4 regions of the Nocardia sp. NPDC050175 genome follow, and region 3 is predicted to be linked to each of the others. Evidence: riboswitches for the same ligand, from Rfam matches in the RefSeq annotation. Region 3 holds a riboswitch; each other region holds the start of a gene.
The links. Region 3 has a riboswitch for cobalamin ahead of ACIBK2_RS03080 (CbtB domain-containing protein). Riboswitches for the same ligand answer to the same signal wherever they lie in the genome.
Positions count from the first base shown of each region.

Region 1 (6,964 bases), on a different contig from region 3:
CCGAATCGATTGGCGTTTCCCCGAGAACAGCCATGACACACCATCGATCATGCGCTCTCGGCAACAGCGTTGTCGAGAGTTGTGCGAAGATTGAATTGCCTTGCAAGATCGCGCAATTCACCAATCCCCCAACAATTGGGGGGTTGATTTTCCCGCTATTCCAATTCCCCTTCGGTCTCCAAGTAGACCTGCCGCAATCGATCCAGTGTCGCCTGCTCCGGGTGCTCCCACAAGTCCCGCTCGGCGGCCTCCAGCAGCCGCTCGGCAATGCCGTGCAGCGCCCACGGGTTGGACTGCTCCATGAACTTGCGGTTCACGTCGTCGAAAACGTAGCTCTCCGCGAGCTTCTCGTACATCCAGTCGGCGACGACATTGGTGGTGGCGTCATAGCCGAACAGGTAGTCGACCGTCGCGGCCATCTCGAACGCGCCCTTGTAGCCGTGCCTGCGCATCGCCTCCAGCCAGCGCGGATTCACCACGCGGGCCCGGAAGACCCGGGAGGTCTCCTCGGAGAGCGTGCGGGTGCGCACCGCGTCGGGGCGGGTGCTGTCGCCGATGTAGGCCTCGGGGTTCTTGCCGGTGAGCGCGCGCACGGTGGCGACCATGCCGCCGTGGAACTGGAAGTAGTCGTCGGAATCGGCGATATCGTGCTCGCGGGTGTCGGTGTTCTTGGCCGCCACCGCGATTCGGCGGTACGCGGTGCGCATGTCGTCGGCGGCGGGAGCGCCGTCGAGGTCGCGGCCGTAGGCGTAGCCGCCCCAGGTGGTGTAGACCTGCGCGAGGTCGTCGTCGGTGCGCCAGCTCTTGGAATCGATGAGCTGCAGCAGGCCCGCGCCGTAGGTACCCGGCTTGGAACCGAAGATGCGGGTGGTGGCGCGGCGGGCGTCGCCGTGCTCGGCCAGGTCGGCTTCGGCATGCGCGCGAACGTAATTCGACTCGGCGGGTTCGTCGAGTTCGGCGACCATGCGCACCGCGTCGTCGAGCAGGGCGAGCACGTGCGGGAACGCATCGCGGAAGAAACCGCTGATGCGCACCGTGACATCGATACGGGGACGGGACAATTCGTCGAGCGAGAGCACTTCTAGCGTGGTGACGCGGCGGCTCGCCTCGTCCCAGACCGGCCGGACACCGAGCAGGGCAAGGACTTCGGCGATATCGTCGCCGGAGGTGCGCATCGCCGAGGTGCCCCACACCGAAAGGCCCACCGAGCGTGGGTATTCGCCGTGGTCGGCGAGGTAACGCGCCAGCAGCGAATCCGCCATGGCCTGACCGGTTTCCCAGGCCAGCCGCGACGGGACGGCCTTCGGGTCGACGGAGTAGAAATTGCGGCCGGTCGGCAGGACGTTGATCAGGCCACGCAGGGGTGAGCCGCTGGGGCCCGCCGGGATGAAGCCGCCGTTGAGGGCGTGCAGGACGCGGTCGATCTCGATGCCGGTTTGGCGGAGGCGGGGGACGACTTCGGTTGCGGCGAAACGGAGTACGTCACGGACCGCGGTGAGTCGGGGATCGGCGGTCAGGGCGTCGGACGGGGAGCTATCCGCTGACGCGAGGAGCGAGTCGGCGAACTCGTCGACGAGTCGGTCGACCGCGTCCGCCGACCAGTCGGCCGATTGAAGTGCGGCAACGAGTCCGCGGGCTTGGCTCTCCACGACGTCGACTCGGCCGCGGACCTCGGTGCCGGATTCGTCCAGCCCCAACGCTTCTCGCAGGCCGGGCACGTTCCGTTCGCCGCCCCACAGCTGGCGAGCGCGCAGCATGGCGAGCACGAGGTCGACCTCGCTCTCCCCCGCGGGCGCCTGGCCCAGGATGTGCAGGCCGTCGCGGATCTGCACGTCCTTGATCTCGCACAGCCAGCCGTCGACGTGCAGCAGCATGTCGTCGAAGACTTCCTCGTCCGGGCGTTCGGCGAGGCCGAGGTCGTGGTCCATCTTGGCGGCGCGCATCAGCGTCCAGATCTGCTGGCGGATGGCGGGCAGTTTGGCCGGGTCGAGGGTGGAGATGTTGGTGTGCTCGTCGAGCAGCTGCTCCAAACGCGAGATGTCGCCGTAGCTTTCGGCGCGGGCCATCGGCGGGATCAGGTGGTCGACCAGGGTCGCGTGCGCGCGGCGCTTGGCCTGGGTGCCCTCGCCCGGGTCGTTCACCAGGAACGGGTAGATCAGCGGCAGGTCGCCGAGGGCGGCGTCGGTGCCGCAGGAGGCGGACATGCCGAGGGTCTTGCCGGGCAGCCATTCCAGGTTGCCGTGCTTGCCGAGGTGCACCATCGCGTCGGCGGCGAAACCGTCAGCGGACCTGACCCATTGGTAGGCCGCGAGGTAGTGATGGCTCGGCGGCAGGTCGGGGTCGTGGTAGATGGCGACCGGGTTCTCACCGAAACCGCGGGGCGGCTGCACCATCAGCACCACATTGCCGAAACGCAATGCGGCGATGACGATCTCGCCGTTCGGGTCGGCGGAACGGTCGACGTAGAGCTCGCCGGGCGGCGGGCCCCACGCCTCGATGACGGCCTCGCGCAGGTCCTCGGGCAACGTGTCGAACCAGGCCGTGTAGGCGGCCGCGCCGATCCGAATCGGGTTGCCCTCCAACTGTTCCGCGGTCAGCCAGTCCGGATCCTGGCCGCCCGCCGCGATGAGCGCGTGGATGAGGGCGTCGCCGTCCTGCTCGTCGAGGCCGGGGATCTCACCCGGTTCGCCGAGGTGGTAACCGGCGGTGCGCATTTCGGTGAGCAAGCGGATGGCGCTCGCGGGGGTGTCGAGGCCGACGGCGTTGCCGATGCGGGCGTGCTTGGTCGGGTAGGCGGACAGCATCAGGACGACGCGCTTGCGATCGGCCGGGATGTGCCGCAGCCGGGCGTAGCGCACCGCGATGCCCGCGACCCTGGCCGCGCGCTCGGCGTCGGGGACGTAGGTGGACAGGCCGTCGGCGTCGAACTCCTTGAAGGAGAACGGGACCGTGATGATCCGGCCGTCGAACTCGGGGACGGCGACCTGGGTGGCGACGTCGAGCGGCGACATGCCGTCGTCGTTGGCGGCCCACTGTTCGCGGCCGCTGGTCAGGCACAAGCCTTGCAGGATGGGCACATCCAGGTCGGCGAGCGCGCCGACATCCCAGGCCTCGTCCTCGCCGCCCGCCGAGGCGGTGGCGGGCTTGGTGCCACCCGCGGCGAGCACCGTCACCACGAGGGTGTCGGCCTGGCGCAGTGTCGCAAGCAGTTCCGGCTCGGCGGTGCGCAGCGAGGCGCAGTACAGCGGCAGGGCGCGCGCACCCGCGTCTTCGATCGCACGGCAGAGGGCGTCGATGTAGCCGGTGTTCCCGGCGAGATGCTGTGCGCGGTAATAGATCACCGCGACGGTGGGCTGATCGGCGGCCGGCTCGGCCGAAACCCGTTCCAGCACACCCCAGCTCGGCAGCTGCACCGGCGGCTCGAAGCCGTGGCCGGTCAGCAGGACCGTGTCGGAGAGGAAGTTGTGCAGCTGCAGCAGGTTGTCCGACCCGCCAGCGGCCAAGTAATTATGTGCGTCGGCGGCGACACCGCCGGGCACGGTCGAGCACTCCATCAGCTCCGCGTCCGGCGCGATCTCGCCGCCGAGCGCCACCATCGGCACGCCGCTGGCCCGGATGGCGTCGAGGCCGTCCTCCCAGGCGCGCTTGCCGCCGAGGATGCGCACGATCACCAGATCGGCGCCGTCGAGCAGCGCGGGCAGGTCGTCCACCAGCAGCCGTGCGGGGTTGCCCCACCGGTACGCGGCGCCACTCGCGCGGGCGCTCAGCAGATCGGTGTCGGACGTGGACAGCAGCAGAATCACAGGTGACGGCCTTCCTCGGGTTACGCGCCCATCGGGGGTTGCTGCTCGCCGGAGAGGGTCTGGCTTTTCACAGTGGCGCGACCGCACCGGATTTCCACCGGTTTCCTCGTCGCCCGTCGAGCATGCAGATGCTACCTGCTGTGCGGTTGCGTTCCGCTCAGGCGGTCACCGCGCGGGCCTTCGTCGACCTGAAGCCGGCCGTGGTCCGGTCGCGCGCTGCTGCCCTGCAGGTCGCCCTACTGGGTAGGGCCTCCCGCCCAGCCTCAGGCCGAATTCGCCAAGGTCGCTTTCATCCACGGCGCTCAGCAACCCTGGTCTGGCGTTCGCGCCGCGACAGACAGGCGAAGGTGCCGCCGTTCCTTCAGGGCCGGCGTCATCTATCGCTGATCGGGCGGGTCAGGTCAGATCGGCGTTTCCATCGATGACTTTGAGCTGGTAGTGGAACTTGTTGACGCGCCAGCCGTTCGGAGTCCGCTCGGCGCCGATGGCGTAGCTGCCGACGAAGGTGCGGGTCTTACCGTTGGTGGCGGAATTCTTCACGTGTACCGCGATGGCGTCCGCGTGGACGTTGGCCGTGTCATCCGCCAGCTCGATCAGATGGTTTCCGGACTGGTGATGCAGCTCGTCCAGGTCAGCGAGCCCGACCCGCCAGTCCTCGACGATGTCGGCCGCGTCCCGCTCACCGACCGGGCCGCCGAATCCGCCGTCGAAATCGACCTTCGGCGTGAATACGGCGTCGACCAGGTCGCTCCAACGACGCTGGTCGGTGTAGACGAACATCCGGGTGACCACGTCGATGATCGCGAGTCGATCTGCCAGGGTAGAGATTTCAGACATATGTCTCACATTAGCGATCCCCAACGTTCACCGCTCGCCATTAATCACCACCATCGCCCCCTTGCCGACTTGACGTACGAAGGGTGTTCTTGACGCACGCTGCAACATGCGTCAAGAACACCCTTCGTACGTCAAGTCGCTGTCGGTGGTCGGCGGTCGACGGTCGGCGGGGGTACGTACGCTGGGTGGACTATGAGTCGACGTGTTCCGGATTCCTGTCCCGGTGTGCTGCGGTTGCATGAAGCTGCCGATGGGCCGTTGGCGCGGATACGGGTGCCCGGCGGGCGGGTGACGCCGGGGCAGTTGCAGGTGTTGGCGGAGGCGGCGCGGGAGCTCGGGGACGGGAATATCGAGCTGACGTCGCGGGGGAATGTGCAGTTGCGGCAGGTGCGGGACGCGGGTGCGCTGACCGGTCGGCTCGAGGCGGCCGGGTTGTTGCCGAGTCACACGCACGAGCGGGTTCGCAATATCGTCGCTTCGCCGCTGTCCGGTCGGATCGGTGGTTCGGCGGATGTGCATGCGCTTGTTCCGGTCCTCGATGCCGGGCTGCTGGCCGCGCCGCGCCTGGCCGAGTTGCCCGGGCGGGTGCTGTTCACGCTCGATGACGGGCGTGGGGACGTCAGTGGACTGAGTGCCGATATCGGCGTACATGCCACGGGCACAGACGAATTCGCGCTGCTGCTCGCGGGACGGGACACCGGCATTCGGATCTCGGCCGCCGACGCGGTGGATGTGATGCTCGCCGCGGCGCAGGGGTTTCTCGACCTGCGCGGCGATGACGCGGGCCAGTGGCGCCTGCACGATATCGAGGACGGTGCCGAGCAGGTGGCCGAGATGCTTGCCCTCACTCGCGGTACTGATCGAGTGGAAATCGGTGCGGCCCAGGATATTCCGATCGGCTGGCTGGATCAGGACAACGGATTGGTCAGCCTCGGTGCCGGAGTTCGTCTCGGCTCCCTGCCCGCGCGCACGGCCGAATTCATCGCCGCCATCGAGCGTCCGGTATTCATCACCCCGTGGCGCAGCCTGGTCATCACCGATATGGACGAATGGACCGCCGAGCAGGTCGTCCGCGTGCTGGCCCCGATGGACCTGATCTTCGACGCCAACTCCCCCTGGCTGCAGGTCAGCGCCTGCGCGGGGCGACCTGGTTGCGCGAAGTCACTCACCGATGTCCGCGCCGACGTGACGGCAGCCGTCGAATCAGGGCGCGTGCTTCCGGCAGAGCCGAATCAGCCTACGCACCAGGACATCCCGATCCTCGCCGCAGCCGAGGTGACCGTCGCCGGCCGCCAACACTGGTCCGGCTGCGACCGCCGCTGCGGCCGCCCCCGCGGCACAGTCACCGACGTCATCGCCACCGACACCGGCTACCGCCAATCCTCGCCGCCGACGACCTGACCGTCACCGCTCTCGCCGCCAATCACCGAAATCCGCACTCCCTCTCGGGATTTGCACTCGCAATAGGGCCGAATTCTGAGTGCAGATCCCGAGAGTGGGTGCGGATTTTGCGGTGATGGGGTTGGCTACTCGTGGACTTCCAGGGTGCAGCACTTGACGCTGCCGCCGGCCTTGAGGAGTTCCGACATGTCGATGCCGATCGGGTTGTAGCCGCGGGCGCGCAGGGCTTCGGTCAGGGCCGTGGCCTTGTTGCTGAGGAAGACGTTCAAGCCGTCGGAGACACCGTTCAAGCCGAGGACCTCGGCGTCCGCGTCGGTGGCGACGATGGCGTTCGGGAACAGCTCGGTGAGCACCGCCTGGCTCGCCGCGCTGAAGGCGGGCGGGAAGTAGGCGATGGTGGTGTCGTCGAGGGGCAGCAGGACGGTGTCGAGGTGGTAGAAGCGCGGGTCGACCAGCTCCAGCGACACTACCTCGCGCGAAAAGTGCTGGGCCACTTCCTGATGCGCGGCGAGCGAGCTGCGGAAGCCCATGCCTGCCAGCATCCGCTCGCCGACCAGGAGGAAGTCGCCCTCGCCCTCGTTGATCTCGGTGGCCTCGACCAGTCCGGCGAGGCCGTGCTGGGCGAACCAGTTGTGGTAGGCCGGGCCCTCGGCGGCCCGCTGGACGTGGGTGAACCTGGCCGACATCGCGCGGTCGCCCACGATGAGTCCACCGTTGGCGGCGAACACCATGTCGGGCAGGCCCGGCACGCCGGGCACCACGTCGACCTTGTGCCCGTACTCCTCGTAGGTGGCGCGCAGGGTTTCCCACTGCAGCAGGGCGAGGGCGCGGTCGACCGGCGCATCGGGATCCATCCACGGATTGATGCAGTAGGTGACCTCGAAGTAGTCCGGACGGCACATGACGAACCGTCGCGGCGACGA
Region 1 is NZ_JBITJI010000011.1:67,117-74,080, reverse strand. Features, by position in the region: gene cobN (cobaltochelatase subunit CobN) at 156-3,803, opposite strand; cobalamin riboswitch at 3,836-3,957, opposite strand; gene ACIBK2_RS31990 (nuclear transport factor 2 family protein) at 4,200-4,640, opposite strand; gene ACIBK2_RS31985 (precorrin-3B synthase) at 4,833-6,041, shown strand; gene ddaH (dimethylargininase) at 6,167-6,964, opposite strand, start outside.
Region 1: linked by a shared signal. The riboswitch ahead of cobN (cobaltochelatase subunit CobN) and the one ahead of ACIBK2_RS03080 (CbtB domain-containing protein) in region 3 are both predicted to bind cobalamin.

Region 2 (6,964 bases), on a different contig from region 3:
GGGGTTGGACAGGTCCCCGGTGTAGCTCATCGCGACTTCAGCGATGGCGGTGCCGGTTTCCCGCACCGCATCGATCGCCGGACGCATCTGATCAACGTTGTTGAGCGCGTCGAAGATCCGGAAGATGTCGATACCGGTCGCGGTGGCCTCGGACACGAACGCCCGCGTCACCTGCTCCGGATACGGCGTGTAGCCCACGGTGTTTCGGCCACGCAGCAGCATCTGCAGACAGATGTTCGGCACGGCCGCGCGCAAGGCCGCCAACCGTTCCCACGGGTCCTCGTACAGGAAGCGCAGCGCCACATCGTAAGTCGCGCCGCCCCACGCCTCGATCGACAGCAGTTCGGGAGTCAGCCGGGCCACGTGCCCGGCGACACCGAGCAGGCCGTTGGTGCGCACGCGCGTGGCCAGCAGGGACTGGTGCGCGTCCCGGAAGGTGGTGTCGGTGACCCCGACCGCCTTCTGCGCGCGCAACGCTTTAGCGAATCCCTCGGGGCCGAGCTGCAACAGCCGCTGCCGAGAGCCGTCCGGCGGCGGCACCGACAGATCGATCGCGGGCAGCTTGTCGTGCGGATAGACCGTCGTCGGCCGCTCGCCGTGCGGCTTGTTCACCGTGACATCGGCCAGATACGTGAGGATCTTGGTACCGCGGTCCGCCGACCCACGCTGGTTGAGCAGCTCCGGACGCTCATCGATGAAGGACGTGGTGACCCGCCCCGCCCTGAAGTCCGGGTCGTCCAGCACCGCGAGCAGGAACGGAATGTTGGTGGTAACGCCGCGAATTCGGAACTCGGCGAGCGCACGCTGCGCCCGCGACACCGCCGCGCCGAAGTCGCGGCCGCGGCAGGTGAGCTTCACCAGCATCGAGTCGAAGTAGGCGCCGATCTCCGCGCCGAGGTTGGCGCCGCCGTCGAGCCGGATGCCCGCGCCGCCCGGCGTGCGGTAGGCGGTGATCCGGCCGGTGTCGGGGCGGAAGCCGTTGTTCGGGTCCTCGGTGGTGATCCGGCACTGCATCGCGGCACCGCGGATGCTGACCGTCTCCTGACTGAGCCCGAGCTGTTCGAGGGTCTCCCCCGCCGCGATCCGCATCTGCGACTGGACCAGGTCCACATCGGTGATCTCCTCGGTCACCGTGTGCTCGACCTGGATGCGCGGGTTCATCTCGATGAAGACGTGCTTGCCGCGCTCGTCGAGCAGGAACTCGACGGTGCCCGCGCAGCTGTAGCCGATCTCCTTGGCGAAGGCCACCGCGTCGGCGCAGATGCGGTCGCGCAGTTCGGGATCCAGGTTCGGCGCGGGCGCGAGCTCGATCACCTTCTGATGCCTGCGCTGCACCGAGCAGTCGCGCTCGAACAGGTGCATCACGTTGCCGTGCTGGTCGGCCAGGATCTGCACCTCGATGTGGCGCGGGTTCACCACGGCCTGCTCGAGGAACACGGTCGGATCGCCGAAGGCCGACTCGGCCTCGCGGGACGCGGCCTCGATGGACTCGCGCAGGTGCTCGGCATCGGCGACCCGGCGCATGCCGCGCCCGCCGCCGCCTGCCACCGCCTTGACGAAGATCGGGTAGTCCAGTTCCTGCGACGCGGCGAGTAGTTCGTCCACGTCCGAAGACGGCGCGCTGGAGCGCAGCACCGGCAGACCCGCGGCCTTGGCTGCGGCAATCGCCCGTGCCTTGTTGCCCGCGAGCTCGAGCACCTCGGCGGACGGACCGATGAAGGTGATGCCCTCGCGGGCGCAGGCCGCGGCCAGGTCCGGGTTCTCGGACAGGAAGCCGTAGCCGGGGTAGACGGCGTCGGCGCCGGCCGACTTGGCCGCGTCGACGATCGCGTCGATCGACAGATACGCCCGGACCGGGTGTCCCTGTTCACCGATCTGGTAGGACTCGGCCGCCTTCATCCGATGGACCGAATTGCGGTCCTCGTACGGGAAGACGGCTACCGTCCCCACGCCGAGCTCATAGGCCGCGCGGAAGGCCCTGATGGCGATCTCGCCGCGGTTGGCAACCAGAACTTTCGTGAACATCCGCCTAAGGTACCCGGACTCCGCCCCCAGACAGACACGGAAGGGGGCTTCGCAAGCATCTTCACAACCCGGGCTAGCACCGTTGCGAAGATCCGGGCACCGCGACGTCACATCGTCAGATCCAGTGCATCGTGTGATGCCGGAACCCACCGCGGAACTGACCGACCGCGAGGCCGATCATCAATCCGCGTTCTTCGGCGACTAATCCGCGAGTAAAGGGCAAGCGGATCATCCGTAACAAAACTTCGGGCAGATGAATCTCGGGTAAACCATTCTTCGGGAATTCGCCGTTCAGTCGCGCAAGGCCGAGGCCTCTGCTACGGCCCTGTCGATAGCCGGGCCGGAAACCGCGTCGGTACCGATAGGCGACCAGCGCCTCGGCCAGATAGCCGAGTCGGTATCCCTCCCGGTGGGCCCGCCAGCCGAATTCGAGATCCTCGTTGGCGGCATAGCTGACGTCCTGTCCGCCGAGCTTCCGATAGACCTCCGCGCGGCACGCCATGCTCGTGCCGATGATCACAGGAGCATAAACGCCGAGCGGCTGGAATTGGTCCGGTGCCGGGATGTTGGCGACCAGGCGCGGGTGGTCCGCGTTGAGCGAATCGCCCTCGATCGCAGAACAAGTCAGGTCGTAGCCCTCATCCAGGAACTCGACCATGCGGCTGATCCAGCTCGGGTACGCGCGGTCGTCATGATCACAGAACAGTAACACCTCGCCCGTGGCACTACCGGCTCCGACATTTCGGGCAAATGCGGCACCCGACCGGCCTGACGCGTCTACGTACTGGAGCTTCAGCCGATCCCGGACCTGATGGTTTTCGATATGGACGCGCACGTCGACCGGTGAGCCGTTGTCGGCTATGACAACGTCGAATTCCCCCGGATAGTCTTGACGCGCCAAGGCGTCCAGCTGTATATCGAGCAGATCACGACCCTCGGCCGTCGCTACATATGTTGGAATGACGATCGATACCGATCGTTCAGTCACCACAAGCACTCCTGGTATCGACCCCCGCGCCGAAGTTCTCCCCAGAGGGTGACAACTTTAGACATATTCCGGAAAGCTGGGCTACACCCGATTTCCGTGGGGTTCCTCACAGACTTGGACAGATGACCAGACAACGCGGGCCTGACGATCGAGAGCGACCGCCGCACCGCCCGGCCGCACCGCGCTCTCGCCAAGCGCCCTATGCTGGTGGGTGCAGCTGGTTCACCGCGCGCGTACGAGATGGAGCCCCGTCGTCGCGTTGCGGAGCCGAGTTCGGCCGCCTCGAAAGGGCGGACGGGCGAGAGGGAACCCGGTGGGAATCCGGGACTGTCCCGCAGCGGTAAGCAGGAACGAACGCCGTCACAAGCACTGGGCGCACAACACCCGGGAAGCGACGGCCAGTAGGTCGGCCGACCAGGCCGGTGCCTGTGAGTCCGAAGACCTGCCAGCCGTGTCGGATACGCCGTATCCGACGGCCACCGCCTCGTGGATCTGGGCGCGCGGTCTACCAGTACTTGATGTGTCGGGCTCTGTTGTCGAAATCTCCTGACGTGTCACCCGGTAGCCGCGCAGCCCGCATGGCGAGGGCCTACGACACCAGCACTGGAGAGACAACGTGACTGTTGTAAATCAGACACCGTTCACCGCAACGGTTCTCGGGCTACCTAGGGTCGGACCGCGGCGTGAGCTCAAGCGGGCCACCGAGGCCTACTGGGCAGGCAAGATCGACGCCGATCAGCTGCACACCGTCGCACGCGACCTGCGCCACGCCCAACTCGCCGAACTACAGGCGGCAGGCCTGGATTCGATCCCGGTGGGCACCTTCTCGTACTACGACCAGGTACTCGACACCGCCGTCCTGCTCGGCGCGCTGCCGCCGCGGGTGGCCGGGATCGCCGATCCGCTGGACCGCTACTTCGCCGCCGCGCGCGGCAACGAAACCGTCGAACCGCTGGAGATGACCAAGTGGTTCGACACCAACTACCACTACCTGGTGCCGGAAATCGACCAGGACACCGCGTTTTCGCTGAACCCGGACAAGCTGCTCGACGAGGTGCGCGAGGCGCTCGCGCTCGGCGCGCCCGCCCGTCCGGTGGTGGTCGGTCCGATCACCTTCCTGAAGCTGGCCAAGGCCACCGGTGGTGCGGCCCTGGACCGGCTCGCCGAACTCGTCCCGCTGTACTCCGAACTGCTCCGGCTGCTGGCCGAGGCGGGCGTCGGCTGGGTGCAGATCGATGAGCCCGCGCTGGTCACCGACCTCACCGAGGCCGAAATCGAGCTGGTGCGAAGCACTTACACCGAGCTGACCGCTTCGGCCGAGCGACCCGCGATCCTGGTGGCGACCTACTTCGGGCACGCCGACGCGGCGCTGAACGCGCTGGCAGGCACCGACATCGAGGGCGTCGCGCTCGACTTCACCGCCGGCACCAGCGTTTCCGACGTGGCCGGTATCCCGGCACTGGCGAGCAAGCTGCTGGTGGCCGGTGTGGTCGACGGACGCAACGTCTGGCGCGCGGATCTCGACGCCGTGCTCGCCACGCTGGGCACCCTGCTGGGTTCGGCTGCCTCGGTGGCGGTTTCGACCTCCTGCTCGCTGCTGCACGTGCCATACACGCTGGCCGCGGAGACCAAGCTGGACGAGCGGCTGCGGTCGTGGCTGGCGTTCGGCACCGAGAAGGTGGCCGAGGTTCGGCTGCTGGCGACGGCGCTGACCGAGGGCACCGAGGCGATCAGCACCGAATTGGCCGACACCCGTGCGGCATTGGCGGCGCGGCAGGCCGACACCCGGCTGCACGACCCGCAGGTGCGGGCCAGGCTGGCCGAGCTCGGCCCGGACGCGATCCGGCGCGCACCCGCCGAAGAGCGTCGCGTGCTGCAGCAGGAGCAGCTGCAACTGCCGCCGCTGCCGACCACCACGATCGGCTCGTACCCGCAGACCTCGGCGATCCGGTTGGCCAGGTCCGCGTTCAACAAGGGCGAGATCGACGAGGCGGAATACATCCGCCGGATGCGCGCCGAGGTCGCCGATGTCATTGCGCTGCAGGAGAAGTTGGGCCTCGACGTGCTGGTGCACGGCGAGCCGGAGCGCAACGACATGGTGCAGTACTTCGCCGAGCAGCTCGACGGCTTCGCCGCCACCGAGCTGGGCTGGGTGCAGTCCTACGGTTCCCGCTGCGTGCGGCCGCCGATCCTGTTCGGCGATGTCAAGCGGCCGACGCCGATGACCGTCGACTGGATCAGCTACGCCCAGTCGCTCACCGCGAAGCCGGTCAAGGGCATGCTCACCGGGCCGGTCACCATCCTGGCCTGGTCGTTCGTGCGCGACGACCAGCCGCTCGGCGACTCGGCGCGGCAGGTCGCGCTGGCGATCCGGGACGAGACGGTGGATCTGCAGGCCGCGGGCATCCGCGTCATCCAGGTCGACGAGCCCGCGCTGCGCGAGCTGCTTCCGCTGCGCAAGACCGACCAGCAGGCCTACCTCGACTGGTCGGTGCAGTCGTTCCGCCTGGCCACCTCCGGTGTTTCGGACGCCACCCAGGTGCACACCCACCTGTGCTACTCGGAGTTCGGCGAGGTGATCGACGCGATCGCCGGCCTGGACGCCGACGTGACCTCGATCGAGGCGGCGCGCTCGCGGATGGAGGTGCTCGACGACCTCAACGCGGCGGGCTTCGACCTCGGCGTCGGGCCGGGTGTCTACGACATCCACTCGCCCCGGGTGCCCAGCGTGGAGGAGATCACCACCTCCTTGCGCGCGGCACTGAAAGCCGTTCCCGCCGAACGGCTGTGGGTCAACCCGGACTGCGGGCTGAAGACCCGCGGCCAGGTCGAGGTGGAGGCGTCGCTGCGCAACATGGTCGCCGCCGCGACCGCCGTACGCTGACCGTCTCGGCTGTTCGCTGACGCTCGGCGCCTCCGCCTGATCCAGGCGGAGGCGCCGAGCTCAATCACCTTCGCCCTCAGCCCGCCTCGGGCTCGGGTCGGGAGACCCGGCGCCGCCGTGACGTGTATCGCTCGCACGGCTCCTCGGTTCGCTTGACCGGTTGCTGCCGTGACCTGGAGCTCATCCCTCTTCGCCACGCGGTATGACACCCGGGACAACGATCCATCCCAACCCCTCCTTGCACCTAGTGAAACCACTCCATGAATCGCCCCTATCCACCTTCGACGCGTGCGCTCGCGGTTCGGTTCCGACCAGTTGCCACGAATTTCCCGGGGACGGTCAGCCTTCCAGGTTGAACGCGCGGTTGATGACGCCCATGTCGAAGTAGTCGCGCCAGGCGAGGATGGTGTTGTCGGCTACCTCGAAGACGCCGGTGACCGGGAGTGGAATGGTCTTGTCCGCGCTGTGGAGGGTGTCGGTGCGTTCGTTCATGACCAGGTTGCCGGAGGTGATCTGGTGGTGGATGTCGAAGTCGATGGCCCCGAAGGTGGTCAGGAAGCCGGCGATGAAGTCGCGGATGGCCGTGCGGCCGACCACCGGTTCGAGCGGAATGTTGTGGTAGACAGCGTTTTCCGCGAAGAAGGACGCGATCCGGTCCGGATCCGGGTCGGACCAGCTGCGGCACATATCGCGGACGAGTTCGTCGGGAGTCGGCATGGGCGGGCTCACTTTCTGCTGCCGGGCGGGCGAACCGCGTTGTGCGCAACGCCCTCTCGATTGAACCAAGCAATTGCTCGGTTCGGAAGCTTTTTGCCCTTCCGGCGCTGTCGGCCACGCACCCTAGGCTGGCGGCATGAACGACCAACCACTGCGTTACCGCTTGATCACCGGCGTCGACGACGCCTCGTTCTGCGAACGGATCAGCGAGCTGCTCGCGCAGGGCTACCGACTGCACGGCTCCCCTGCGGTTACCTTCAACGGCACCACCGTGATCGCGGCACAGGCGGTGATCCGGGACGACGATTAGCAGGCACGTACGATGTGTTTCTTCGCTACGCCCGCCTGAG
Region 2 is NZ_JBITJI010000005.1:311,339-318,302, forward strand. Features, by position in the region: gene ACIBK2_RS19240 (pyruvate carboxylase) at 1-2,025, opposite strand, end outside; gene ACIBK2_RS19245 (glycosyltransferase) at 2,141-3,013, opposite strand; cobalamin riboswitch at 3,271-3,478, shown strand; gene metE (5-methyltetrahydropteroyltriglutamate--homocysteine S-methyltransferase) at 3,630-5,897, shown strand; gene ACIBK2_RS19255 (nuclear transport factor 2 family protein) at 6,237-6,614, opposite strand; gene ACIBK2_RS19260 (DUF1737 domain-containing protein) at 6,751-6,924, shown strand.
Region 2: linked by a shared signal. The riboswitch ahead of metE (5-methyltetrahydropteroyltriglutamate--homocysteine S-methyltransferase) and the one ahead of ACIBK2_RS03080 (CbtB domain-containing protein) in region 3 are both predicted to bind cobalamin.

Region 3 (6,964 bases):
ATCCCGCAGCGGCTGCGGCGTTTCCGTTGCTTGCCTGCCGAACTCGGCGGTATTCGCCGAAAGATGCCCCAGCTGTGGCAAAAGCAGCATCACGATACCGATCGCCACCACGAAGGCAACTGCCGCGACCAGGCTAGCAGTCCAATTACCAAGGCGTGCCGCCAGTCTCCGACCCAACAGCACCGCCCCGATCAGGAACAGCGACGACAACACCACCATCGTCAGATACAACGCCGTCCGGTCCTTGATCGTGTCCGAGTGTCCGATCGAGGGCGGATTCGCCGGATACTTCAGGAACGGCACCAGATACACCGCCGCGAAGAACGCCCCGGCCAGCAGCAGCGCCAGGTTACGCGCCGAAACCTTGCCGACCCGGCCGACGCTGAGCGCGAAGACCACCGCGAACAGTCCACCCATGGCGACACCGAACAGGATCATCCCTAGGCCGATCCCGACATTGGATTGCACCGACCGAGTGAACACCTCCGCGCCCATGTCCCCCATCGGGTGGCCAGCGGCCTTGTCCAACGCCTCCTGCGCCTCGTCCCTACCGCTTTCGTAGTCGATCGCCCGCTGGATCACCGGCTCCGCGAAGATCCGCGCGAACACGAACGCCAACAACCCACCGATCGCGCCCGCCAGCAGGCCGCGACCGATTATCTGCTTCTCCATACCGCTACCACTCGCTCCGGCCGAGCCGACTCAATGGCACGGGAAGCCGAGGAAATGCCGTGCGTCGTGCACGAATTCGTGGACGTGGGTATCGCTGCCGAAAATCGACACCGCCCCCTGATCGATACCGATGAAGTAGTAGATCAGCAGTGCCCCGAGCACCGTGCCGACCAACCAGAGCGTGCTCGACACCGAGGCACTGAGCGGACGAACCGTCACACCGGCATGCGGAACATAAGTGGCCATGAGGGACTCCTTCCAGGGATTACGCGTCCCTACGTCCAGAATAAAAACTCCTGCCGAGCCGAGTTTCTGACTCACACACCGCTATTCACAGCATGTTCACAGCGGCGCGACCGCTCTGGATTTACACCAGATTCCTCATACCCAGCAGACGTCAACTCTAGAAGCGGCCGAAACGACCGGTCAAGGATCGCCGAGTGCCGTTACCCGAGCGTGTTCCGAAACGCCTTATTGCTTACGCCCGACCGCGGCATATCCGGCAGCGGGCGGTTTCGGCGCGGCGCCGAAATCCGTGACAGGCAGCGGGACAACGGCGGTCGAATCCGGCGCGGTGCCGTCCGGGTACCACCGGCCGATCGGCACGATGCCCGGTTCGATCAGTTGCAAACCCGAAAAGAAGCGGGCTACCCCGTCATACGTGCGTGCTTCCATCCTGATACCGCTCGCCTCGTAGGCGCGCACCGTGCCCTGGACCGCCTCGGGATCGAGGTCGGCGGTGAGGTGCGTCATCACCAGAAACGAGCCTGGCGCAAGCGGTTCCAGCAACGTATCGATGATCTCGTACATCTGCTCGCCGGGCACGAAGTGGCACAACGCGATCAGACTCAGCGCGACCGGCTCGGCGAAGTCGATGGTCTCGCGAAGTTGCGGCGCCCCAAGGATTTTCGCCGGTTCGGTGACATCGGCCTCGATGTACCGAGTTCGCCCCTCCGGCGTCCCGATGAGCAGCGCGCGGGCATGGGCGAGCACGAGCGGATCGTTGTCGACATACACCACCCGCGCATCGCAAGCCGTCTCCTGGGCCACCTGATGCAGATTGGGTTCGGTGGGGATGCCGGTGCCGATATCGACGAACTGGCGGATGCCCTGTTCGCCGAGGTAGCCGACCGCGCGACGCATGAACTCGCGATTCTCCCGCGCGACCAGTCGAACATTGGGAATGGCCTGCTCGATCTTGTCGGCAGCCAACCGGTCGGCCGCATAGTTGTCCTTGCCGCCCAAGAAATAGTCATAAATACGGGCGCTGTGCGGCTGCCCCTGCTTCAGATCGGTCATCCCGTTCGCCTCCGCCATGACACCCTCCGCACTCGACACCGAAGTCTCCCTAACGAGTTAACCACTCCACCCGAACCCACACCTCCGACCACGTGAGACTCATCAGCCGTGCGCGCGACCAAAATGCGTCGAGTTACCCCCGCTGCGGCGACAGTTCCTCGGGCGCTGGCTCGATGCCCCGGCGGCGTAGGTCGGCGCCGGACAGCAGCGGCAATCCTTTGCGCAGGACGTAGTCGAGCCAGCAGCCGCAGGCCTGGGAGGTGAGCACGGCGGTGAGTACCAGGGTTGTGTAGAAAATGGCGTTGATGATGCCCGCGTCGAAGGCCACCGAGGCCATCACGATGCCCGGCCCGCCGCGGGCATTCTGGGTGATGGCGAGATTGACGATGTCGAGGCGGCTCATCCCGGCCAGCTTGGCGCCGAGCCCCACGGACAGGAACACCACCAGCGACGTGCCGACCAGGAACCCCACGAGCATGAGTGGGTCGAACGTCTTGGAAAGGTCGAGCCGGTAGCCGACGATGGCGAAGTACAGCGGAACGAAGAAGTGCCCTGAGACATCGCTGATGGACTGCATCGGGTCCCGGAACCGTTCCTGCTCAGTGCCTTTCATGCCGCCCATCACGCCGAAGCCGGCCAGCAACGCGGCGAATGCCAGCGTCACGTCAAGGGCGGCGGCCAGTGAGACATAACCCAGGAAGACGATGAGCATCCACGCGACAGGCGAATTGCGCGCCACCACATTCCATTCGGCCCGCGACAGCTTGCGCAGCACGGCAGGCATGACGGTGAGCGCGACGATCACGTAGGCGGCGTTGACCGCGATGTGCCCGCCGATGGTCGCGGTCAGCTCGTCGCCGGTCGCGCCGAGGGCGGCGCCCGCGATCGCGGTGGCGACGGAGAGCACTCCCCACAGCGCAATATCCTCCAGCACAGCGGATCCCAGCTGCAGGCTGGCGAATCGGGTGTGCAGGATGCCGAGGTCGTAGAAGATCTTGGTGATGACCGGGATCGAGGTCACCGCCGTGGCGGCCGCGAAGACGAGCACGACGGCCTGCTCACTCCCCGCGGTACCGGTGAGATCCTCGAGCGGCAGCAGCGGCGCGGCAAAGAGGGCGATGAGGAACGGCAGCGGCGTGCCGATCCCCAGAATCCACGCGGTGGCCGTGCGATTCTGCCTGCCCAACAGGTGCTTTGCGGCGCAGCCCGACACGAACATCAGCATCAACAGGCCGAGGTTGTACAGGAACCCGAGCACCACCGCGCTGGGATCACCCTTGTCGCCGCCGAACATCTCAGCCGCGAAGCCGGGCGCGATCTTCCCGAGAACCGTTGGGCCGACCAGAATTCCGGCCAGGATCTCGCCGACGACCTTGGGCTGACGCAGTCGGCGGAACAGCTGACCGAGCAGGTTGGCCCCCAGCAGGAGTAACAGGATGGCGAGAAGGATTTGACCCAGCTGCGTATTCGTCATCGATGCTCTCTGTCTGTCCGGCGGCGCCTACAAGAGCTCGTGCTCCAGCCGCCGCAGCGTCCGGTACGACCGTTCGATCTCGGCGGCGTCCTGATGCACGAGAAACACCACGCCCGGCGACGAATTGAGATCGACCGTCGGCCTGGTCATCGCCTGATCGGCGATCCGGAACCGAACACTCTCGATAGCGGGCAGCCGTTCGAGCTCCGCCCGCAACGCCTGGGCAGGCAGCGGAACCTCCCGGTGGGCAATGAGATTCACGCAGCGCGCCTGCTCCCGCCGCGAATACACCGACGGCTGCGCCGCCAGCGCGCGTCCCTCACCGAGGTAGCAGTCCATCGTCAGGTCGACCTGATTCACGCCCGTGCCGCGATCGAGCGCTCGTGGATCGGCCAGCCCCGAGAGCCGTGCCCCGGTCTCCAGCAGCACGGGACCCGCTGCGGTATAGATCAATTCGGTGTGCGCGGGCCCGTTCGCGATGCCGAGCGCGTCGAGCACACCCGAAACGTAGTCGATGATGTCGGTGAAGCGCGGATCGTCCTGCGACAGCAGGTCTTCGCAGTCATAGATCCGACGGTTGTCCCGCACGGTCACCTTGTGGCTGATCCACGCGTCGGTGAACCAGTGCTTGCCGTCCCGGCTGACCGAATTGACGATGAACTCGTCCCCGACCAGGTACTCCTGCGCCAGCACCGCCGCATTGGTTCGCAGCATCAGGTTCGTCTTACCGATGATCGCCTGGACCGCGGCCTGAACCTCCGCCTCGGAGTCGCTGATGAACACGTCATCGGATCCCGCACTGTCGAGCGGCTTGACCACCACCCGCCCGAGCCCCTCAGCCCGCCGCCATTCCAACAGCCGCGCCGCATCGCTGCCGCGCCGCTGCCGTGCGGTCCGCAGCCCGGCACCGGCCACCGCTTCCAGCATGTAGAACTTGTCCCGCCGCACGTGCGAGAGCGCCGGATCATTACCGCGCAGGCCAAGTTTCGCGGCGATCTCGTCGGCCACCTCGACGCCGTATTCGCTGCCCGCGATGACCGCGACCGGTCCCAGTTCGCCAAGCCTGCGCAGGACGTCGTCGGCCTGGTCCGCGTAGGAAAGGTCCTCGGCGAACAACTCGGCGGGCAGGCTCGCGGAGAAGGTCGCGGGCAGATGGGAACGAGACTGGACATGGATCAGCCGGTGCTGGTGCCGCGCCTGCTGCGCGAGCAGCGCTCCCGTGGAAAACGCATCCACCAGTACGACAATGGACGAATCATCCTCGGGCATGGCATCTCTCATTGGTTCGGTCATGGAATCAGCCTGCTGTCATAACTATTCGCCACGTGGTCGAGCATCCCGTAGAGCGCGTCGGAGCCGAGCCGCGCAAGATCCTCGCGACCGGCACCGGCGGGCAACGGAAGTCGGCCCAATTTCCCCCAACGCAGCGCGCCCTGCTCATCGATAACGGAGGTGGTGGCCCCGAAGTTGTCGGTGTGCAGACAGAACGGGACGTCGAGCAGCCCTTCGGTGAAGGCCTGCAGTAGCGCCACCCCGACGTCCGCGTCGAGGTTGAGCACCGTATCGATGAGGGTCCGCGCCTCATCGAGCACCTCACCGAAGTACTGCGCCTCGGCCGGCGACGCCGGATCCAGTGGCCCGTCCGCCTCTACTGACGCAATACGCAGCGCCGCAATGTTTTCCGCGACAGACGGAATCTGCCACGCCTCCGACACCGTCTTCACGATCATCCGTTCACACCCGGTCGCCATGGCCAGCCGGGCACTGTCGCGGATCAGTCGAGTCGCGCCGTCGGGTGTCCTCGGGAAAAGGCCCATGTACGTGTAGAACACGACATGCCAGGTCACATCGCCCAGATACTCGGCGGCCAGGGTCCGCAACGCCCGCAACGCGCCCCGATCCTGTTCGGCCAGTGTCCCTTGCGCGTAACTGAACGACATGTACCGCAGGCCGTGCTGCCGGAAGAAACACCCCTCCAGAATCCCCATCGCCACCAACAGCGACGGGGGACACAGCTGGCCGAGCATGCAGCCGCCGAAGCTCTCGATGTGCCCGAACTCAGCCGCGTCGGCGAGAAACCTGGTGCTCTCCGCCCACGCCTCGATCGCATCGCGCAGCGGCAGCCTGCTGTAGGGCAGGCAGTACGAGACCGGCCCACCTTCCGTCGCGTCCAGGCCGACCTCGACCAACCGCTGAAAGACCCGCAGCGGCAACGCAGTACCGTGTCGCACCTGGACCGGGAACGTCGGCCCGTACAGGTCGGCGAGCACCTTCTTGGTCTCCTCGATCGAGTGGGAGACAAGCGGATAACCGTTCAGCTCCTCCCCTGCGGCGAGGCGTTCCAGTGGGCTCTGGTAATCGCCGACCCGGGTGTAGCTGTCGAGCGTGAGCGTGCCGATCACCGGAAAATCCAGGTGGGCCACCCGGGCGAGACCGGACCGCATCGCCGACAAGCTGCCCATGCCCATCCGCGGCTGGACCACCAACTGCCCGGCGGCGGCGCGGTCCGCCACGAAACTGTCGAAGAACCCAGCCACGTCACCGACCCGAGATCAGCTCGAGCGTCGGCAATCCCGAGCGCGCGTCGACGGTGTGCACCTGGGATTTGTGCGGATCGCCCGCGCGCACCCTCGCCATCACCGTGTCACCGGCCGCGAAGTCAACCAGCGCACTGCGATACAGCGTGCGCAGGTGCGTGATGGACAGTCCGGACACCTCCGCCAGCCACCCGGCCGCGCTGTCGCTCCCTGGCTCGCCACGCAACGCGGCGTGCAAAGCCGGCACCTCGTCGACCCGCTCGGGATGGCACCGTTCGACGAATTCCGCCAGTCGCGCACCTTCATTGGTGAACGGCGAGAAGACCATCGCGACCAACTCATCCTCGCCCAGCCCAAACGCGTTCTCGGCGTAGGTGGCCGCCACGTCACGCTGTTTGACGACCTTCTCCGGCGTTTCGTAGCGACCGAGGGCGAGCGCGATGAGGCTGTCCGGCATCTCCTTCCGGCGCATCATCGTCTCGGCGAACTCCAGATACTCGGAGATCCCGGCCTGATAGGTTCGACCCTCGACGTACTCGACGCGGAGCCCGCGCAGGTGCGCCATGAGAGTCGGGTTGGCGCAATCGGATTCGGTGAAACTGAACGCCAGATCATCGAACCGGAAGCCGAGGAAATCGACGATCAGATCCCAATGATCGTGCACGCGATAGCTGACCAGGTCATAGATGGAAACGAAGGTGGGCTGCACCGACCGATCACCAACGGCCACTTCGCGTTCGGCGGGCTCGTGCTCGTCATCACCGAACAGCTCACGGAAATACGCGTCGCCGACACCACGCAACGCGGCAAGCAGGTCCTGGAACGTCATCCCCTTGCGCTGGACGTCGATGCCGATCCCCTTGGCCAGCCGCAGAATCCACGCGGCATAGAGCGCCTGTTCCCGTCGGGAGTCGCCGGTCATGATCGCGTCGACACCACCACGCCACCAGGCGGCCCGACCGTAGAAGTCGGCGACCGCCAG
Region 3 is NZ_JBITJI010000001.1:677,780-684,743, forward strand. Features, by position in the region: gene ACIBK2_RS03075 (CbtA family protein) at 1-672, opposite strand, end outside; gene ACIBK2_RS03080 (CbtB domain-containing protein) at 703-918, opposite strand; cobalamin riboswitch at 958-1,092, opposite strand; gene ACIBK2_RS03085 (SAM-dependent methyltransferase) at 1,144-2,010, opposite strand; gene ACIBK2_RS03090 (cation:proton antiporter) at 2,105-3,445, opposite strand; gene ACIBK2_RS03095 (ATP-grasp domain-containing protein) at 3,473-4,738, opposite strand; gene ACIBK2_RS03100 (methylaspartate mutase) at 4,735-5,982, opposite strand; gene ACIBK2_RS03105 (hypothetical protein) at 5,984-6,964, opposite strand, start outside.

Region 4 (6,964 bases), on a different contig from region 3:
CGGTCGGCACCGCGTACGCGATCTTCACCGGGATCGGCGCGGTCGGCGCCATCGGCCTCGGCATCGTGTTCAACAAGGATCCGCTCAGCGCGGGCCGGGTGTTCGCGCTCTCGCTGATCATCGGCGGCATCGTGCTGGCCAGGGTCACCAATCCCGAATGACCTTCTGGCGTACCTGCGGACAGCTCCGATGTTCTTCAAAATGCCTACGCGACAACTGATCTCGTATGTACATGGGTAACTCACCTGGTACCGGGTAACGTGACCACCGCCCTCACCGCCGGCCGCCGACGCAAGAGCCGCGGCACTCGAATCTGGCCTGAATTCGCGGAGAGGCGGAACAGAAAGGACCGTGATGCCTACACGTACCGCGCGTACTGCTTGGACCGGCACTCTGCAAGAGGGGTCGGGACAGGTCGAGCTGGCCAGCTCGGGCGTCGGCAAGTACGACGTGTCGTTCCCGAAGCGTTCCGCCGAGGACGCCGACGGCACCACCAGCCCGGAGGAGCTGATCGCGGCGGCGCATTCGTCCTGCTACGCGATGGCGCTCTCGGCGCAGATCGGTAATGCGGGCGGGACGCCGGAGAGCCTGGACGTGAGCGCCGATGTGACCCTCGGCCCGGATCCGGCCGGTGGCTTTCGGATCAGCGGCATCAAGCTGACCGTGCGCGGCAAGGTCTCCGGCCTCGACGCCGACGGCTTCGCCGCCGCGGCCGAGGCCGCCAAGGCGGGCTGCCCGGTCAGCAAGGCCCTCGCCGGCGTCGACCACATCCTGCTCGACGCGGCCCTCGTCTGACTCGGCACAGCCGACTGCCCGGTTCGCGCACTACGGTGCGTGAGCCGGGCAGTTTTGTGTGACAACCGATTTCGTGTGAGCAATGGGTCAGGCCCGGCGAAAGAAGCGGCGGGCTGCGGGGTGGTACATCGCTGGGATGGCGATCAGGACCGCGACGACGTGGATGGTGCGGAGCAGACCGATCACCGCGGATTCGATGGTGAGGTGGGCGAAGAGGTCGCCGAACTTGTCCGCGGAAAGCAGCGCCGCGAGCGGTTCGATGATCAGGGAGAGCAAGCCGATCACGCCGATGCCGAAGGTCAGCAGCAGGCGGGCCCAGCGGGCGCCGTGCGTCATTCGGATGGCGACGATGAGAACGACCAGGTAGATCCCGAGCCGCACGGCGAGCCCGGTCGTCAGGTCCGCGATGTCGACCTCGTCGCGCTCCAGTAGCAGCGCGGACTGCTCGATCGCCTCGGCGACGCCGGCGAGCAGGGCGACGACGAGGCCGACGAACGCGACGAGGACGGCGCGCGGTGGTTGTGCCGGTGCGCCCGAACGCAGCGGTGCGGGCAAAAAGGAGAGGGCAGTGCCGGTCATGACACCGACACTGCCCTTCGACTTCCGGATGCGGATCAGCCCGCGGTAGCGATCGACTCTCGTACCGGAGTATCACTGCGCGTGGCGAATTCGCTGAGCGCGGCGAAGCCGAGGGCCAGGCTGGCCCACAGCGTCGCGGTCTCGGCCAGCGAGGACGCCCGGAACTGCCACAGCAGCGCGGCCGGGAAGTCCGCCTTCACTTCGTTGATGCCCGGCAGCAGGATGTACCCCGCCGCCGTGACGAGGACGAACGCGGCCAGCCCGCCGATCAGTCGCAACGTGCTCAGCTGACCGCGCAGCAACTTGTAGACGTACACGCTCGCGCCGACGGCCACCAGGCCGAGCAGCACGGCGGCCACCCAGAGCAGGGTGCGCTGATTGATCGTCTCCGGGTCGCCGACCGCAGGTGGGTTCGCCGGGTACTTGAAGAACGGCACGGCCACGATCGCGGCCCAGCCGCCGAGCCCGATACCGAGCGCGAGTTTCGGCCCGGACAGCGTGGTGTAGCGGCGGGCGAAGTGGGCGACGGAGGCGAAGATGGCGCCGAGCGCTAGACCGGCCAGGCCGAGCGCGAGGAACTGTCCCGCCTTCTGGCCGGTGCGGCTGACCAGCGGTTCTTCCTCGTCGCCGTGCGAATGCCCGTTGGTCGCTTCCGCTTCCGTGCCGTGCGGATGATCCGCGGCGGCCGCGCTTCCGGCCTCCTCGATGGCGATGGCGGCATCGACCTTCGGTTCACCGATGAAGTAGCCGACCGAGGCGGCCAGCAGGCCCGCGATGAGACCGGCCAGCAGGCCGCGCAACAGCAGGGTCTTGAGGGATCCGATCAATGGCACGGAAGCCCCAGCAGGTGACGTCCGTCGTGCATCAACTCATGCAGGTACATCCCGCTGCGCGAGATGACGCCCTGATCGAAGCCGACCAGGTACAGCGTGAGCAGTGCGAGAAGAACGACACCAACTGTGACGAGCACAGTGGCCAGTGAATCGGTTGCCCGGCTCGGCGAATGCGCGATTGCCATGCGAGTCCTCCTAGGGATGCGCGTCCCGTCGAATGGGTTGCGAAGGAGCCGGTGTCTGGCTATCCGGCACCCAGGGACTCGGTGCATGGAACACAGTGGCGCGACCGCTCCGGAATTTCACCGGATTACCGCATCACCCTCGCGTTTTGTCATCCGAACTGTGACACCTGGAGGCGCCTGCCGTCAACACGAACAGCAGGGACGCGCCCTGCCGTCGGGCGAGTCGCCGGGCAGGTCAGCCCGCCCGGCATGCTCGACAGGTCAGTCGGCAGGCTTCGCGGCCACGTCGATGACGACCTCGAATTCCAGCAGCGACGCGCCCGTGGAGACCGGCTTCTGCCGCTCGCCCGCATGCGCCTCGCGCGCGGGTCCGTCCCGCCACGCCGCGAAGGCTTCTTCCGAATCCCACTGGGTGACAACGAAGTACCGCTTATCACCGGCGACCGGCCGGAGTAGTTGGAAGCCGAGGAAACCCGGCGAGCCCTCGACCGCGTGCGCGCGGTGCGCGAACCGCTTCTCCAACTCGGGGCCTGCGCCCTCGGGAACCTCGATCGCGTTGATCTTCACAACAGCCATGGGCTCGACAATACGACCAGCGAGCGTCCGTCCGGTATGGGCCAAATCGGGGGGATCGCGCACGGCCGGGGCGCGCCGGGCAGAATCAGCGGGGTGTTGCACGACGAAGGTGGCGCGGGTGTGCCGATCCTGCTGCTGCACGGATTGATGGGCAGTGCCAGGACCTGGCACGATCAGCTGGACTGGCTGCGCGACTACGGCCACGTCTACACCTTCGACGCCGCCGGGCACGGCAGGCCCGCGCCGGCCGAGCTGACCACCGAGGCCTTCGTCGCCGATCTGGCCGCCGCGACCTCGGGCATCACCGAGCCGATGGTGGTGATCGGGCATTCGATGGGCGCGCTGCACGGCTGGGTGTTCGCCGCGACGCACCCCGATCGGGTGCGCGCGCTGGTGGTCGAGGACATCGCCCCGGATTTCACCGGCCGGACAGCGGCGAATTGGGCGGCGATGATCGAGGCGTGGCCGCAACCGTTTCCGGATGCGAATGCGGTGCTGAGGTTCTTCGGGCCGGTCGCCGGACGGTATTTCCTCAACTCGTTCGAGCACGGCCCGGACGGATACCGGCTGCACGGGTCGGTCGCGACGTTCCGCGATATCTCCGAGGAGTGGGGCAGTCGCGACTTCTGGCCGCAGTGGCACGCCACCCGCGTGCCCGCGCTGCTACTCGAGGGAGAGCACACGATCACGCCGCCCGGCCAGATGCGGCAGATGGCCGAGGCACATCCTGACGCCGAGCATGTACTGGTGCTCGGCGCAGCACATCTCGTGCACGACGACCAGCCCGAGCAGTACCGGGACGCCGTCGAGCGGTTCCTCCGCCGCGTGCTGGCTGAGCCGCACCCCTCCTGATTTCCCGCACCGAGAATTGCCGGTGCGGGAAATCAAATATCGTGCGGCGCTGAGGCATTCGGCCGCTGCGGTGGGCTGGTCAGCGCGCGTTGCCACCTTCACCGGCGAGTGCGAAGAGACCGTCGACGGTTTGCTCGATCAGGCCGTCGACCAGTAGCGAGTCGAGGGCGCGGGCGCGCTGGCCTGGGTCGCGGGGCCAGGCGAGGTCGAGACTCACCCGCTCCACCGGACCCGTCGCGCCACGAAGCACATCGAGCAGCCTGCCGCGCGCTTGGCGGTCGGTGCCCTCGTATTTCTGTGTGCGACGGACGATTTCGGAAACGGGACGGCCTGCGGCGACCCACGCGCAACTCGGCAGGGGACAGCGCGAACAGTCCGGTGTGCGCGCTGTGCACACTGTCGCACCCAGCTCCATCAACGCGGCCGAGAACACCGCCGCACGATCGATCTGTTGCGGCAGTAGCGCTTCCGTCTCCGGCAGATCACGCGACGACGGATTACCCGCCTCCGCGCGCCCGTGCACCGCGCGGGCGACAACTCGGCGAACGTTGGTGTCCACCACCGGAACTCGTTGCCCGTAGGCGAAACACGCGACCGCCCGCGCCGTGTACGCGCCGATGCCGGGCAGGCCGAGCAGCACGTCCACGTCGGTCGGCACCTCGTCACCATGCTCCGCGGCGAGCACCCGCGCGCATTCGTGCAGCCGCAGCGCCCGGCGCGGATAACCGAGCTTGCCCCACGCGCGCAGCACCTCGGCCTGCGAGGAGGCCGCCATCGCCGAGGGCACCGGCCAGCGCGTAACCCACTCCCGCCAGATCGGCTCGACCCGGACCACCGGCGTCTGCTGCAGCATGATCTCGCTCATCAGGATCTGCCACGCGGTGACCTCGCGGCGGCGCCACGGTAGGTCGCGCGCGGTCTCCTCGTACCAGTCGAGCAACACGTCGGCATCGATGGTGTTCGGTGCTTTCCTCACGGTTCCTGTCCTACTGCCGCCAGCCGGTATTTGCCGACCCGTAACCAAACTAACTCGCTGGTAACCCAAGCCTTGTGCACAATGGTCGGTATGCCTGATTCAAATCCGGTCAGTGCCTGGAAGTCTTTGCGCGAAGGCAACGACCGTTTCGTCTCCGGTGCGCTGCAGCATCCTAGCCAGGGCGCCTCCGACCGAGCCAAGCTCGTCAGCGGCCAGCATCCGTCCGCGATCCTCTTCGGCTGCGGTGACTCCAGGGTCGCCGCCGAGTTGATCTTCGACCAGGGCCTCGGCGACATGTTCGTGGTACGCACCGCGGGCCACGTCGTGGACAGCTCGGTGCTCGGTTCGATCGAGTACGGCGTGCAGGTGCTCAACGTTCCGCTGATCGTGGTGCTCGGGCACGACAGCTGCGGCGCGGTGAAGGCCACCATCGACGCGCTGGACGGCGGCGAGGTACCCGGCGGATTCATCCGCAGCGTGGTCGAGCGGGTCACGCCGTCCATTCTTATCGGCCGTCGGGAGGGCCTGTCCACCGTCGACGAGATGGAGGCCAGGCACGTGGTCGAGACGAGCAGGTTGCTCATGCAGCGGTCGATGATCATCTCGCAGCGCGTGGCGACCGGCGAATGCGCGATCGCCTGTGTCACATACAAGCTCGCCGACGGCCAGGTGAAGTTGCAGCGTGTCGTCGGCAACATCGGCGAGCTCGCCTGAGCCGGGGTCGTCGCCGTTTGCCCAGCGTGCAGGCCGGAATTCCGTCGCCACGATCGCGTATTCCGGATCGACACGCCGTGCGCATGAGTCATCGTGCCCGGTCGTGCCCTTACCGTTGAGGCGTGCTGGAACCGAATGGACCGCTGCCACCGGAGATCTATTGGCGTCGTCGCGCATTGGCGATCGGCGCACTGGTCGTCGCGCTGGCGCTGGTCATCTGGCTCGTGCTGACGGTGTCCCGCGGCGGCGACTCGCCCGGTGACACCAAGCCCGTCGCGGCCGGTTCGTCGTCCGCGACGCCGAGTAAGCCCGCCGATGTCACGACGACAAAGGCCGCTGGCCCAAGCGAATCCGGCGCACCGGCGACGTCGAGCGTTTCCCCGTCCGCGTCGAATGAACCGGCCGCGGGACCGGGGCAGTGCCCCGATCAGTCGCTGGCGATCAAGATCAGCGTGGACCAGCCGACCTATCGGGTCGGCGAGCAGCCGAACTTCCGGATCGTCATCACCAACATCTCCAGCGCGCAATGCCAGCGGGACATGAACCTGGCGCAGATCCAGGCGTCGGTGCTGTCGCTGGACGGGCAGCGCCGATTCTGGACGAGTTCGGATTGTTCGCCCGTCGACGAGTCGAACCAGCGGAACCTGAAACCCGGTGAGCAGGCGCTGTTCACGGTGCGCTGGTCCGGCACCACCTCGCAGCAGGGGTGCGTCGGCGAGCGGGTGCCGGTGCCCGCCGGGGCGTACCAGGTCATCGCGCAGTTCGGCTCGCTGCACAGCTCGCCGGAACCGTTCAATCTGACGCCCGCCTGAGCCACCCCGGATTCGGTTGGGCCCGTTAGAAATCGGGTGCCACTTCCTTCTCCTCCTTCGGTGCGCGCCGCTTGCGGGTGCCGGTGATGCGGATGGCCGAGCGCACGTCGGCCACCTCGTGGATCTTCATGCCGCCGCGCTTGAGCGGGGCGTAACCGGGCGGCACCAGCGCGGTGGTGAAGCCGAGCCGCTCGGCCTCGGCCAGCCTGCGTTCGAGTCCGGTCACCTTGCGCACCTCGCCGGCCAGGCCGACCTCGCCGAGGATCACCCAGCCCGCCGGAATCGCCACCTCGGAATTGGCGCTGGCGATGGCGAGCGTGATGGCCAGGTCGGCGGCCGGCTCCAGCAGCCGCATGCCGCCCACCGTCGCGGCATACACGTCGGACTTGCCGAGGAACACCTTGCCGCGGCTCTGCAGCACGGCAAGCACCATCGCGACCCGGTTGTAGTCCAGGCCGCTGACCGCGCGGCGCGGATTCGGGATCTCGGTCTCCACCGTCAGGCCCTGCACCTCGGCGACGAGCGGTCGCTTGCCGTCCATCGCCACCGTGACGGCGGTGCCGGGCACCGAATCGGTGCGGTGGTGCAGGAACAGGCCGGACGGGTCGTCCACGCAGGCGATGCCGTCCTCGTGCAGCTCGA
Region 4 is NZ_JBITJI010000002.1:333,304-340,267, forward strand. Features, by position in the region: gene ACIBK2_RS07070 (DMT family transporter) at 1-161, shown strand, start outside; gene ACIBK2_RS07075 (OsmC family peroxiredoxin) at 355-795, shown strand; gene ACIBK2_RS07080 (hypothetical protein) at 883-1,374, opposite strand; gene ACIBK2_RS07085 (CbtA family protein) at 1,410-2,207, opposite strand; gene ACIBK2_RS07090 (CbtB-domain containing protein) at 2,198-2,392, opposite strand; cobalamin riboswitch at 2,421-2,576, opposite strand; gene mhuD (mycobilin-forming heme oxygenase MhuD) at 2,654-2,968, opposite strand; gene ACIBK2_RS07100 (alpha/beta fold hydrolase) at 3,062-3,820, shown strand; gene ACIBK2_RS07105 (A/G-specific adenine glycosylase) at 3,900-4,796, opposite strand; gene ACIBK2_RS07110 (carbonic anhydrase) at 4,887-5,510, shown strand; gene ACIBK2_RS07115 (hypothetical protein) at 5,633-6,322, shown strand; gene radA (DNA repair protein RadA) at 6,348-6,964, opposite strand, start outside.
Region 4: linked by a shared signal. The riboswitch ahead of ACIBK2_RS07090 (CbtB-domain containing protein) and the one ahead of ACIBK2_RS03080 (CbtB domain-containing protein) in region 3 are both predicted to bind cobalamin.